DNA from 2 places in the Blastococcus sp. SYSU DS0541 genome. Region 2 is predicted to be linked to the other one. Evidence: riboswitches for the same ligand, from Rfam matches in the RefSeq annotation. Region 2 holds a riboswitch; the other holds the start of a gene.

Region 1 (4,434 bases), on a different contig from region 2:
CGCCGCGAACAGCGCCATCGACCCGAACCCGGCTCTCAGCAGGGCGTACCACTCGCCGCTCACCGCGGCGGGGACGGCCAGCAGCGCCAGGCCCACGCCGACTGAGGGGATGACGACCCGGTTCGGCAGCAGCCGGTGCCGGAGGTCGACGACGGCGAGCAGCAGCCCGGCGCCGGCGAGGAAGAGAAAGGCCGGCAGCTCGGCCGCCGCGCCGAAGCGCAGGCCCACCAGGCCGAACAGGATCCCGGCCAGGAGCTCGAGCACCGGTGGCCGCACGGCGACGGGTCCCGGGCCGACCAGCTCCGCCGGCCGCAGCTGCGCCGGCCACGGGAAGCGACCCGCGGCCCGGTTGACCAGATGCCCGACCGGGATGCCGGCGGCTGCCGCGATGAGGGCGACGGCGACGGCGCTCACCGGTGCACTGCTCGCATGGCGATCACGATGACACGACGGGGACCCTGCATCCTGCATCCTGCAGCGGCGCGGCCGAGCATGTCGGGTGTGGGCTTCCGTGGCGCACGAGCGCGCGTCGCGGCTGCGGGTAGGTCAGACTCCGGGCGTGACAGTGGACGAGGGCACCACCCAGCGCACGGCGGCGGTCTGGTCCTACCAGGGGCACGGCGTGCACGCCGCACCCGGCGTGCACGAGTACGCGCTCGAACTGGTCCGGCAGCAGCTGCCCGAGGGCGGCCGGATCCTCGAGGTGGGCGCCGGCTGCGGGGCGCTGGCGTTGCGGCTGCGGGACGCGGGCTTCGACGTCGTCCCCACCGACCTGGACCCGCCGCACGACTGGATCCACCGCCTCGACCTCGACGACCCGCAGTGGACCGAGGCGACCCGTGGCCCGTTCGACATGGTGGTCTGCGTCGAGACGCTCGAGCACGTCGAGAACCCGCGGCAGGTGCTGCGCTCCATCCGGGCGCTGCTGGAGCCCGGCGGCAAGCTGCTGGTCAGCACGCCCAACGTCGGCCACCCGCACTCGCGGCTCAAGATGTTCCTGCGCGGCGCGCCGTTCATCTTCGGGCCGGGGCACTACTACCAGCCCGGCCACATCTCGATCCTCCCCGACTGGATGCTCGTCGAGCACATCCGGACGGCAGGGTTCGGCGACATCACCGTCACCAGCGGGGGGTCGACCTGGTACGTGGGCCTGCGGAAGGTGGCGCACCGGGTCGAGACCGCGCTGCTGTGGGCGATCGGGCTGCGGCCGCGGGCGGAGTCGGGCGAGGGCATCTGCACCTTCGTCACCGCCGTCGCCGTCTGACCGGTCGGCCGGGGCTGACCGGCGTACGACAGCACCTCGACGGACGAGCGCCCCCCACCCGGGGATCCGGGCAGGGGGCGCTCGTCGTCGTGCGGTGTGTGGTTACGGCAGGAAGGCCACGTGCGGGTGGTCCATGTGGTTGGCCGTGGGCGAGCCACGGTCCTCCATGCCCTGCCAGGCCCAGCCGGTCCACGTACCGGCGATCCGCTGCTCCCAGATCACGTACTCCACGCCGAGCCGGGCCGCGTTGTCGATCACGTACTGGGCGACGGCGTCACCCTTGGCCGAGTCGGCGTAGACCATGAAGTCGGCCGCGAGGCCCGCGGTGGGGCTGTGGCCGGGGCGGGTGAGCACCGTCCCGACGCCGTGCACCTCGGCGATCTCCTGGACGTCGGGGCGGACGTGCGCGTCCCACTGGTCGTAGGCCGCCGAGGTCGCCGCCGGGGCCGGGACGGGGGCCGGGGCCGGTGCGGGAGCCGGGGCGGGCCGCTCGTCCCGGCTGGCGCGCTCGGGAGCCAGTCCCCCGCCGCTGAGGGCGAGGACCTGACCGACCCGCAGAACGTTCGCGTCGGGGCCGATGACGCCGAGGTTCAGGGCGTGCAGGTCCTGCCACGTGGTGCCGTGGCGGGCCGCGATCTTGCCCAGCGTGTCGCCGGCGACCACGGTGTACGACCCCGTCGCGACAGCGGGCGCCGCTGCCGGCGCGGCGCCGCCGCCGATGGTGAGGACCTGGCCGACGCGGAGCAGGTTGGGGTTCCCGCCGATCGTGTCACGGTTGGCGTCGTAGATGCTGCGCCAGGTGGTGCCGTGCTCGGCCGCGAGCTTGCTGAGGGTGTCGCCGGGGCTGACCGTGTGCGCGCCGGGGTGGGCGGCCGCGGAGCCCATGGTCCCGAGGGTGAGGGCCGAGGCCGCGGCGAGGACGACGGCCGGGTACGCCACGGTGGTCATGGCGCGGTTGCGGGAGGGACGACGGTGCCGCCCCACGGTGCGATGGCTGTTGGGCATGGAGTGGTGAGCCTCTCGCCGCCTGCGGGGTTAGCTGTCGGGTTCGGGCGAGAGCTGCCCGGCCGCGCATGGCGCGGCTTCACCCCGAGGTCCCGGAGGGGCCACGAACGGTGGGTCCCCCGCGCCTGCCCGTGCGTCTATGACTCCGGGGTGGCCGTGGGCAGGTTCGGCGGGCGGCCATCCGGGCCCGCCGATCGGCGGACGGAGGGAACGGTAGGTATCAGGATCGGCTCGCCACAGGCCGGACCGGTCCTTTTCGAGAACTCTCCGCACGGCCGCACGGCGCGTCACCAACCGTGCGCGCAGCGCCTCCGTTCACCCGTCCGGGTGACGTCCCGACCTCACCGGGCCGGTGGCCGGCGTCGGGCGGGGGACGGACGAGTCGGCCTGTACGCCGGGTTCTGTCCACGGGTGCCTTGCGGCCTCCCGATGGGCGGTCATCCATCTAGGCCTGCCGTTGCCGGCAGGCTCCAGCGGTCTACCCGCAGGCTCGGGCGGGCCGCCCTCGAACGCCTGCGCGGAACGGCGGCGGACCGCCGTCCCTTCTTGACCTAGCTCCGGGTGGGGTTTACCGAGCCACGCCGGTCACCCGGCGTGCTGGTGGTCTCTTACACCACCGTTTCACCCTTACCGGCGCGAACGCCGGCGGTCTGTTTTCTGTGGCACTGTCCCGCGGGTCACCCCGGGTCGCCGTTAGCGACCACCCTGCCCTGTGGAGCCCGGACGTTCCTCGGCGACGGGGTCTCCCCCGCCGACGCGACCGCCCAGCCGACTCGTCCGTCGTGCCCTGGAGTGTAGGGCGTCCGGCACATGGATCCCGCAGCGCGCGGGTACATGCCGTCGATCCCCGCACCACCCGATGGAGGAGGACGTCATGGGACTGATCTCAGGGCTCGTCAAGGCCAACCTGCTCAAGCGACTGCTGAGCCGTTTCAGTCGCCGCGGACGCTGATGGCCTGCAGAGCGGACGCATCCCGACCGCGGTGATCCAGCATCCGCTGCGCTCGTAGGTGCCCGACTGGCCGCCCGCCCCCGTGGGCGGCCAGTCGGCCCGCGCGCTTCTCGGCCTGCGGAAAGTGTCGTACCCCCGTCCTAGCCTGCGGTTGTGTCGGTGGTCGGGTTCGCGGTCGGGGTGAGCGTGGGGCCGGTGTCCGAGCCGCCCTCGCCCTGGGAGCTGAAGGATCCCGATCCTCAGTGGTGGGACGAGCCGTTGTCCGCGTGGCTGCCCGCCCGCCGGTCGGCGGTGGAGGTGGCGGATCTGCTGGGGCAGATCGTGGCCGCCGAGGCGCGGCTGGCGGCGTTGCGGGTGGAGCTGGTGATGGACCTCGCCGCCGCCCGCCCGGCCCCGGTCGATCCGCTGCCCGGCGGGGAACGGGCCGGAACCGTGGGGCCGGCGGGGGTGAGTGAGTTCGTGCCCGATGAGCTGGCGGCGGTGCACAACAGCAGCCGGGCGGCGGCGGTGACCCTGCTGGAGCACGCCGGGGTGCTCACCACCGGGCTGCCGGCCACCTCCGCCCGGCTGCGGCTGGGCCAGCTGGACTGGCCCCGTGCCCGGGCGATCGCCGCGGAGGTCGCCGCCACCGGGGCCGGCACCGATCCGGCGGTGATCGCCGCGGCGGAGGCCGCGGTGCTGCCCGGCGCCACCGGGCTGGGGCTGGGCCGGCTGCGCGAAGCCATGCGGGCGGAGCTGGTGGCCCGCGACGCCGCCGCGGCCGACCGGCGCCGGGAAGCGCGCCGGCGCGGCGCGGATGTGTCGGTGCGGCCGGTCGGGGACGGGATGGGCGAGCTGCGCGCCCTGCTCCCGCATCCCGACGCCCGGGCCTGCCGGGCGGCGGTGGACGGCCACGCCCGGGCGGCGTAGGCGGCCGGGGATGACCGGCCGATCGGCATGCTGCGTACCGGTGCGCTGGCCGATCTGCTGCTCCGGCCGTGGCAGGACCAGCCCGCGGTGACCGCGCAGCTGACCGTGGTCGCCCCGCTGGGCGCGCTCAACCCCGCCCGGTTCCTCGCCGCCGGCGCCCCGCTGCCCGCGGCGTTCACCCCAGCCGGGGCTCCCGAGCCGGTCGGGGAGGTCGACGGGGAGCCGATCACCGCCGCCCACCTGCGCGAACTGCTCACCGCCCTCGACGTCTGCGGCATCCAGGCCCCGCCCGGCGGCAGTCTGG
Region 2 (4,434 bases):
GAAGAACCAGTGCCAGGCCGCCGGAGGATCGGGGTCGCCGAGGTTGGTCGCGGCGAGCCGACGCTGCATGTCGATGAACGCCTCCGGGTCGCGGGTGAGCTCGAGGGCGTGCACGTCGGCGCGCTGCTCGATCTGCCGGGACACCAAGTTCTGCACCGGTGTGCCGAGCAGGCCGCCGACGGCGACGAGGAACAGCAGCAGCGGCACGACCCGCGGGTCACCGGGCCGCTCGGCCCCGGCCCGGCGCAGCAGCGGTGCCCAGGTCAGCAGCCAGCCGAGCAGCGCGGTCGCCGCGCCCGCACCCAGCGCCCCCATGAGCGTGCCGGTCAGGACGTCGTCGGCCGCGACGTGCCCCAGTTCGTGGGCGACGATCGACTCGATCTCCGCGTCGGGCAGCTCCCCGAGGAGCGTGTCGTAGACCACGATGCGCCGGGTGGACCCGAAGCCGGAGACGTAGGCGTTGAGCGCCGTCGTCCGCCGGGACGCGTCGGAGACCAGCACGTCCTGCACCGGGGTGCCGTTCTGCTCCGCGAGCGCCAGGAGGTCGCTGCGCAGCTCCCCCGCCGGCAGGGGATCGAAGGTGCTGAACGCCGGCTCGATGACCACCGGGTACAGGAACGAGCCGGCGACCACCAGGCCGGAGACGGCCGCCCCCGCCCACGCCCACCACGTGCGCGGGGCCCGGCGAACCAGCCAGAGGAACGCCAGCACCACGACCACGGTCAACGCCACGCTGATCGCCAGGGAGACCGCGACGTCGCGCAGCCAGAGCCACCACCCGCGGGTGGAGAGGCCGTAGCGGGTGCGCACCGACTCGGCGTAGGCCGAGAGCGGCAGGGTGGCCAGGCGCCCCAGCAGCAGGAGGACCGGCACCCCCACCAGCACCTGGACGAACCACCGGTCGCCCACCCGCGCCGCGACGGCCTGCATCAATCGGGCGCCCAGCGGGGTCAGGCCGAGCACCGCCGACACCCCCAGGCTCAGCAGCAGGGAGACCAGCGACGCCGGCCGCAGCGCGGCCGCGAACGCCTCGGCGCGCTCGATCCGGGCCGGGTCGAGGCCGGCGGTGGGGTCGGGCTCGGTGTAGCCGCCGGGCGGCTCCGGCAGGACGGTCCACGGGGTGCGGACGGCGATCACGACGACGACGGCGATCCCGAGGAGGGCCGCGGCCACCAGGGCGGCCCGGCGAACGCTCACCCGGCCGATCCTAGTGAGCCGACGCCGTCGTCCTCGCCTCCGGACAGGCCGGCCGACAGAGGTCGGGTGGCGGTCAGCCGGCGATGCGACGGGCTCCGTTGTAGTTGCCCATCGAATCCAGGCTCGCCACCTTCACCGGCTGGCCGGAGGTCGAGGCGTGCACCATCTGCCCGTTGCCGATGTACATGCCGACGTGGCTGACCGGGCTGTAGAAGAACACCAGGTCACCGGGCTGCAGCTCGCTGCGCGAGACGGGCTTGCCCATCTGGCTCTGCGACCGGCTCGAGTGCGGGAGCGTCACGCCCGCCGCGGCGTAGGCGTAGGAGGTCAGGCCGGAGCAGTCGAAGGCGTTGGGCCCGCCGGCGCCCCAGACGTACGGGTCGCCGAGCTGGGCCAGCGCGGCGTTCACCGCGGCCTGGGCCGCCGAGCTCGGCGCGACGACGCCGCTGGGCGCCGGGAGGCCGGCCCCGCCGTGCGCCTGCGCCACCTGCTCCCGCTGCGGCGCGGTGAGCTCCTCGTAGCGGCGCTGGTACTCGGCGATCTTCGCCTCCAGCTCCTCCTGCCGGGCGGCGATCTCCTCCACCGTCCGCTGGGCGTCCGCGGCGGCCTTCTCGGCTGCCTCGCGGGACTCCTCGGCGTCCTCGGCGGCCTGCGACACCTCGGTGAGCACGTCGTTGGTGTGCCCGGCGATCGCGTCGAGGGTGCCCAGCTGGTCGACGAGCTGGTCGGCCGAGTCGCTGGTCAGCAGGACGTCGAGCGGCGACATGCCGCTGCCGGTGTAGGCGCTGCGGGCCAGCCGGCGGATGTGCCCGTCGAGGGAACCGAGCCGGGCCTCCGCCTCGGCGGTGGCCTCGCTCGCGGCCTCCGCGTCGCGCTGGTGGCCGGCGAGGACGACCTTGGCCTCGTTGAGCTCCTCGGAGACGACCTCGAGCTCGTGGCTGGCCCGGGCCACCTGGGCGGCGACCGCGTCGGCCGTGCCGGGGACGGCCGACGCCGTGCCCGGGAGGAAGGTGACGGTCATGGCCGCGGCGGCGGTGACCAGCAATCCGGAGCGGAGGGGCCCGGAGCGACGGGCGCGGGAGGAGCTGCACCGGTCGGCGGTGCCGAGCTGTTCGGGGGCGTGCGTCAGCAGTGCGTGAGGGGTCGCCACGTGCGGCGGCTCTCCGTTCTTCCTCTGCAACCGCCGACCGAGTTAGCTGACGGGTTCGGGCTGGGAAGACTGGCCCTATCCCCCGCGCACCGGCGGGCCGGCTGCGGGAGAACTCACCCCAGAACTGCGGTGGGTCCCCGGTACACCTCCGGCGCCGGTGGTGCGCGCCGTGCGGTGATTAGGCGGTGTCCGGTCGAGGCCATCCATCGACGGATGACGACCACCCGGCCGAACGGCGTGAACCCTAACGATCGTGATACCTGCGTGACAAATGATCACTGGAGGAACCCGGCGTGAGGGAGATCCCCAGGTCAGCGGCGCGCCTCCCCGTCGGAGGCTCCGCTGCGGGGCAGAAGCCCCGGTCGGCGCGGTCCGGGACGTCAGCCCGTGCGCCGTCCGCGGGACCGCTCGCCGTCGTGACCGCCGGCCCCGTTCGGGTGACGCAGCGGGGGCACCAGGCCGCCCTCGGCGAGCGCCCGCACGGCCCGGCGCTCGACCTCGTCGAACTCCACCACCACCCCCGGCGGCGGGACGACGACGTCCTCGGCGGCCACGGCGGGACCACCACGGGCCGCCCGCCCGGTCATGGGCACGACGACCGGGTCGACCCCCTGCCAACCCGGCGGGGCGCCGAGCAGCACGGTGACGACGCAGTCGGCGCAGCCGGTCCCGCGGGCAGTGCAGGTGTCGCAGTCGATCAGCATCGCTTCTTCTCCTCCGTGAGTCGCTGCGCACGCTAGGAGGGGTCACCGACATTTCCGGCCGCGCGACCAGGGAACGGGTGCATCAGGTGCCGGCGTACTCCCAGTGCCAGGGCTCCTCGCGCCCGTTCCCCTGGTCGGCCCAGGTCGGGTGCAGGTAGCCGAACCGGCCGGCGTTGGCCTCCATCCACGCGTACTGCGGCGTCCCGAAGGACTGCACGCCACCGCACAGGTCGACCGCCAGGCCCCAACCGTGGTTGCTCGTGCCCGGCACGGCGGCCAGCGCCGGCTTCTCCCCGTACAGCCGCACCTGTGACGCATAGGTGCGGTACGAGTCGGTGATGCACAGCGGGCGGCCGAAGGCGGCCTCGTAGGCCGTCGCCATGGCCCGGTAGGCCGCGGCCGCGTCGCACCTCAGCGAGTGCCCGCCCACCCCCAGGGGGCACATCGCGCTCGGCGGTATCAGGCCGTTCGGGTAGCCGCCCCAGGCCCGGCCGCCGTCGTAGCTGGGCGGGTAGACGGTGTTGCCGCACTCGCTCCGCAACGCCCCCGCGGCCGGCTCCGGGACGGGGACGCGGGCCCGCTGGCCGAGGACCGGGCGACCGATCCCCATCACCTGGTCGCCCGGCAGCGTCCGCACGACGACGGCGCCGGCCCGGGCGTCCGCGGTGACCATGGTCCGCGTGTCGAGGGCGATGCCCACGTGCCCCAGCCCGCCCTCCGGCGAGCCCAGGAAGACCAGGTCGCCGGGGAGCACGTCGGCGGGGTCCACCGGCACGGTGCGGGCGAACAGGTCGCCCTGCGTCGCGGGCAGGGACAGCCCGGTCCGGCCGTAGGCCACCTGCACCAGGGCGCCGCAGTCCCAGGAGTCGGGCCCTGCCGTCCCGGGCGCGTACGGCTGCCCGAGCGCCTCCATCGCCCCGCCGACCGCCGTCAGCGTCTCCATCGGGAGGACGAGCATCGAGGTCGGGCGACCGGGCAGCTGGGCGACCCCGCGCTGGGCGCCGCCCCCGCTCGCAGCCACCGGCACCAGCCGGTCGGGCAGGGCCAGCTCGGGGTCCTGCAACGCGGCGGCGGGCACCTCCGCCAGCCCGGCCGCGCGGAGCTGGTCGACGTAGGCCTGCCAGCTGGCCGCCGTCTGCTCGTTGACCGTCGTCTGCTCCCGCTGCAGCGCCGCGAGCTGGCCGTCGACGACGGCGAGCACGTCGCCGAGCTCCGCGGTGACCGCCTCGGCGGCCGCCTCCAGATCGGCCACCCGCGCCGCCACCTCGTCGGCCCGCACCTGGGCCCGGTCGAGGGCGGCCTGGGCGTGCTCCCGCCGGTCGAGCGCGCTGCGCCGGTGGCTCTCGGCGACGCCGATGACCTGGGCCGCGTGGGCGTCGACCA

Evidence for each region. A riboswitch is a leader RNA that binds a small molecule or an ion and turns the genes downstream of it on or off. The one in region 2 is predicted to bind cyclic di-AMP.
Region 1: it holds a riboswitch for cyclic di-AMP, as region 2 does, so the genes downstream of both, ACI794_RS15560 (LysM peptidoglycan-binding domain-containing protein) here and ACI794_RS12345 (NlpC/P60 family protein) in region 2, are expected to answer to the same signal.

The regions. Positions count from the first base shown of each region.
Region 1 covers NZ_JBJHAD010000014.1:117,907-122,340, reverse strand. Annotated here, with positions in the region: gene ACI794_RS15570 (prepilin peptidase) at 1-414, opposite strand, end outside; gene ACI794_RS15565 (class I SAM-dependent methyltransferase) at 560-1,264, shown strand; gene ACI794_RS15560 (LysM peptidoglycan-binding domain-containing protein) at 1,367-2,212, opposite strand; cyclic di-AMP (ydaO/yuaA leader) riboswitch at 2,277-2,415, opposite strand; RNA gene rnpB (RNase P RNA component class A) at 2,644-3,045, opposite strand; gene ACI794_RS15550 (DUF222 domain-containing protein) at 3,375-4,130, shown strand; gene ACI794_RS15545 (HNH endonuclease signature motif containing protein) at 4,158-4,434, shown strand, end outside.
Region 2 covers NZ_JBJHAD010000010.1:23,002-27,435, reverse strand. Annotated here, with positions in the region: gene ACI794_RS12350 (M48 family metallopeptidase) at 1-1,197, opposite strand, end outside; gene ACI794_RS12345 (NlpC/P60 family protein) at 1,271-2,347, opposite strand; cyclic di-AMP (ydaO/yuaA leader) riboswitch at 2,364-2,511, opposite strand; gene ACI794_RS12340 (hypothetical protein) at 2,728-3,051, opposite strand; gene ACI794_RS12335 (D-alanyl-D-alanine carboxypeptidase family protein) at 3,134-4,434, opposite strand, start outside.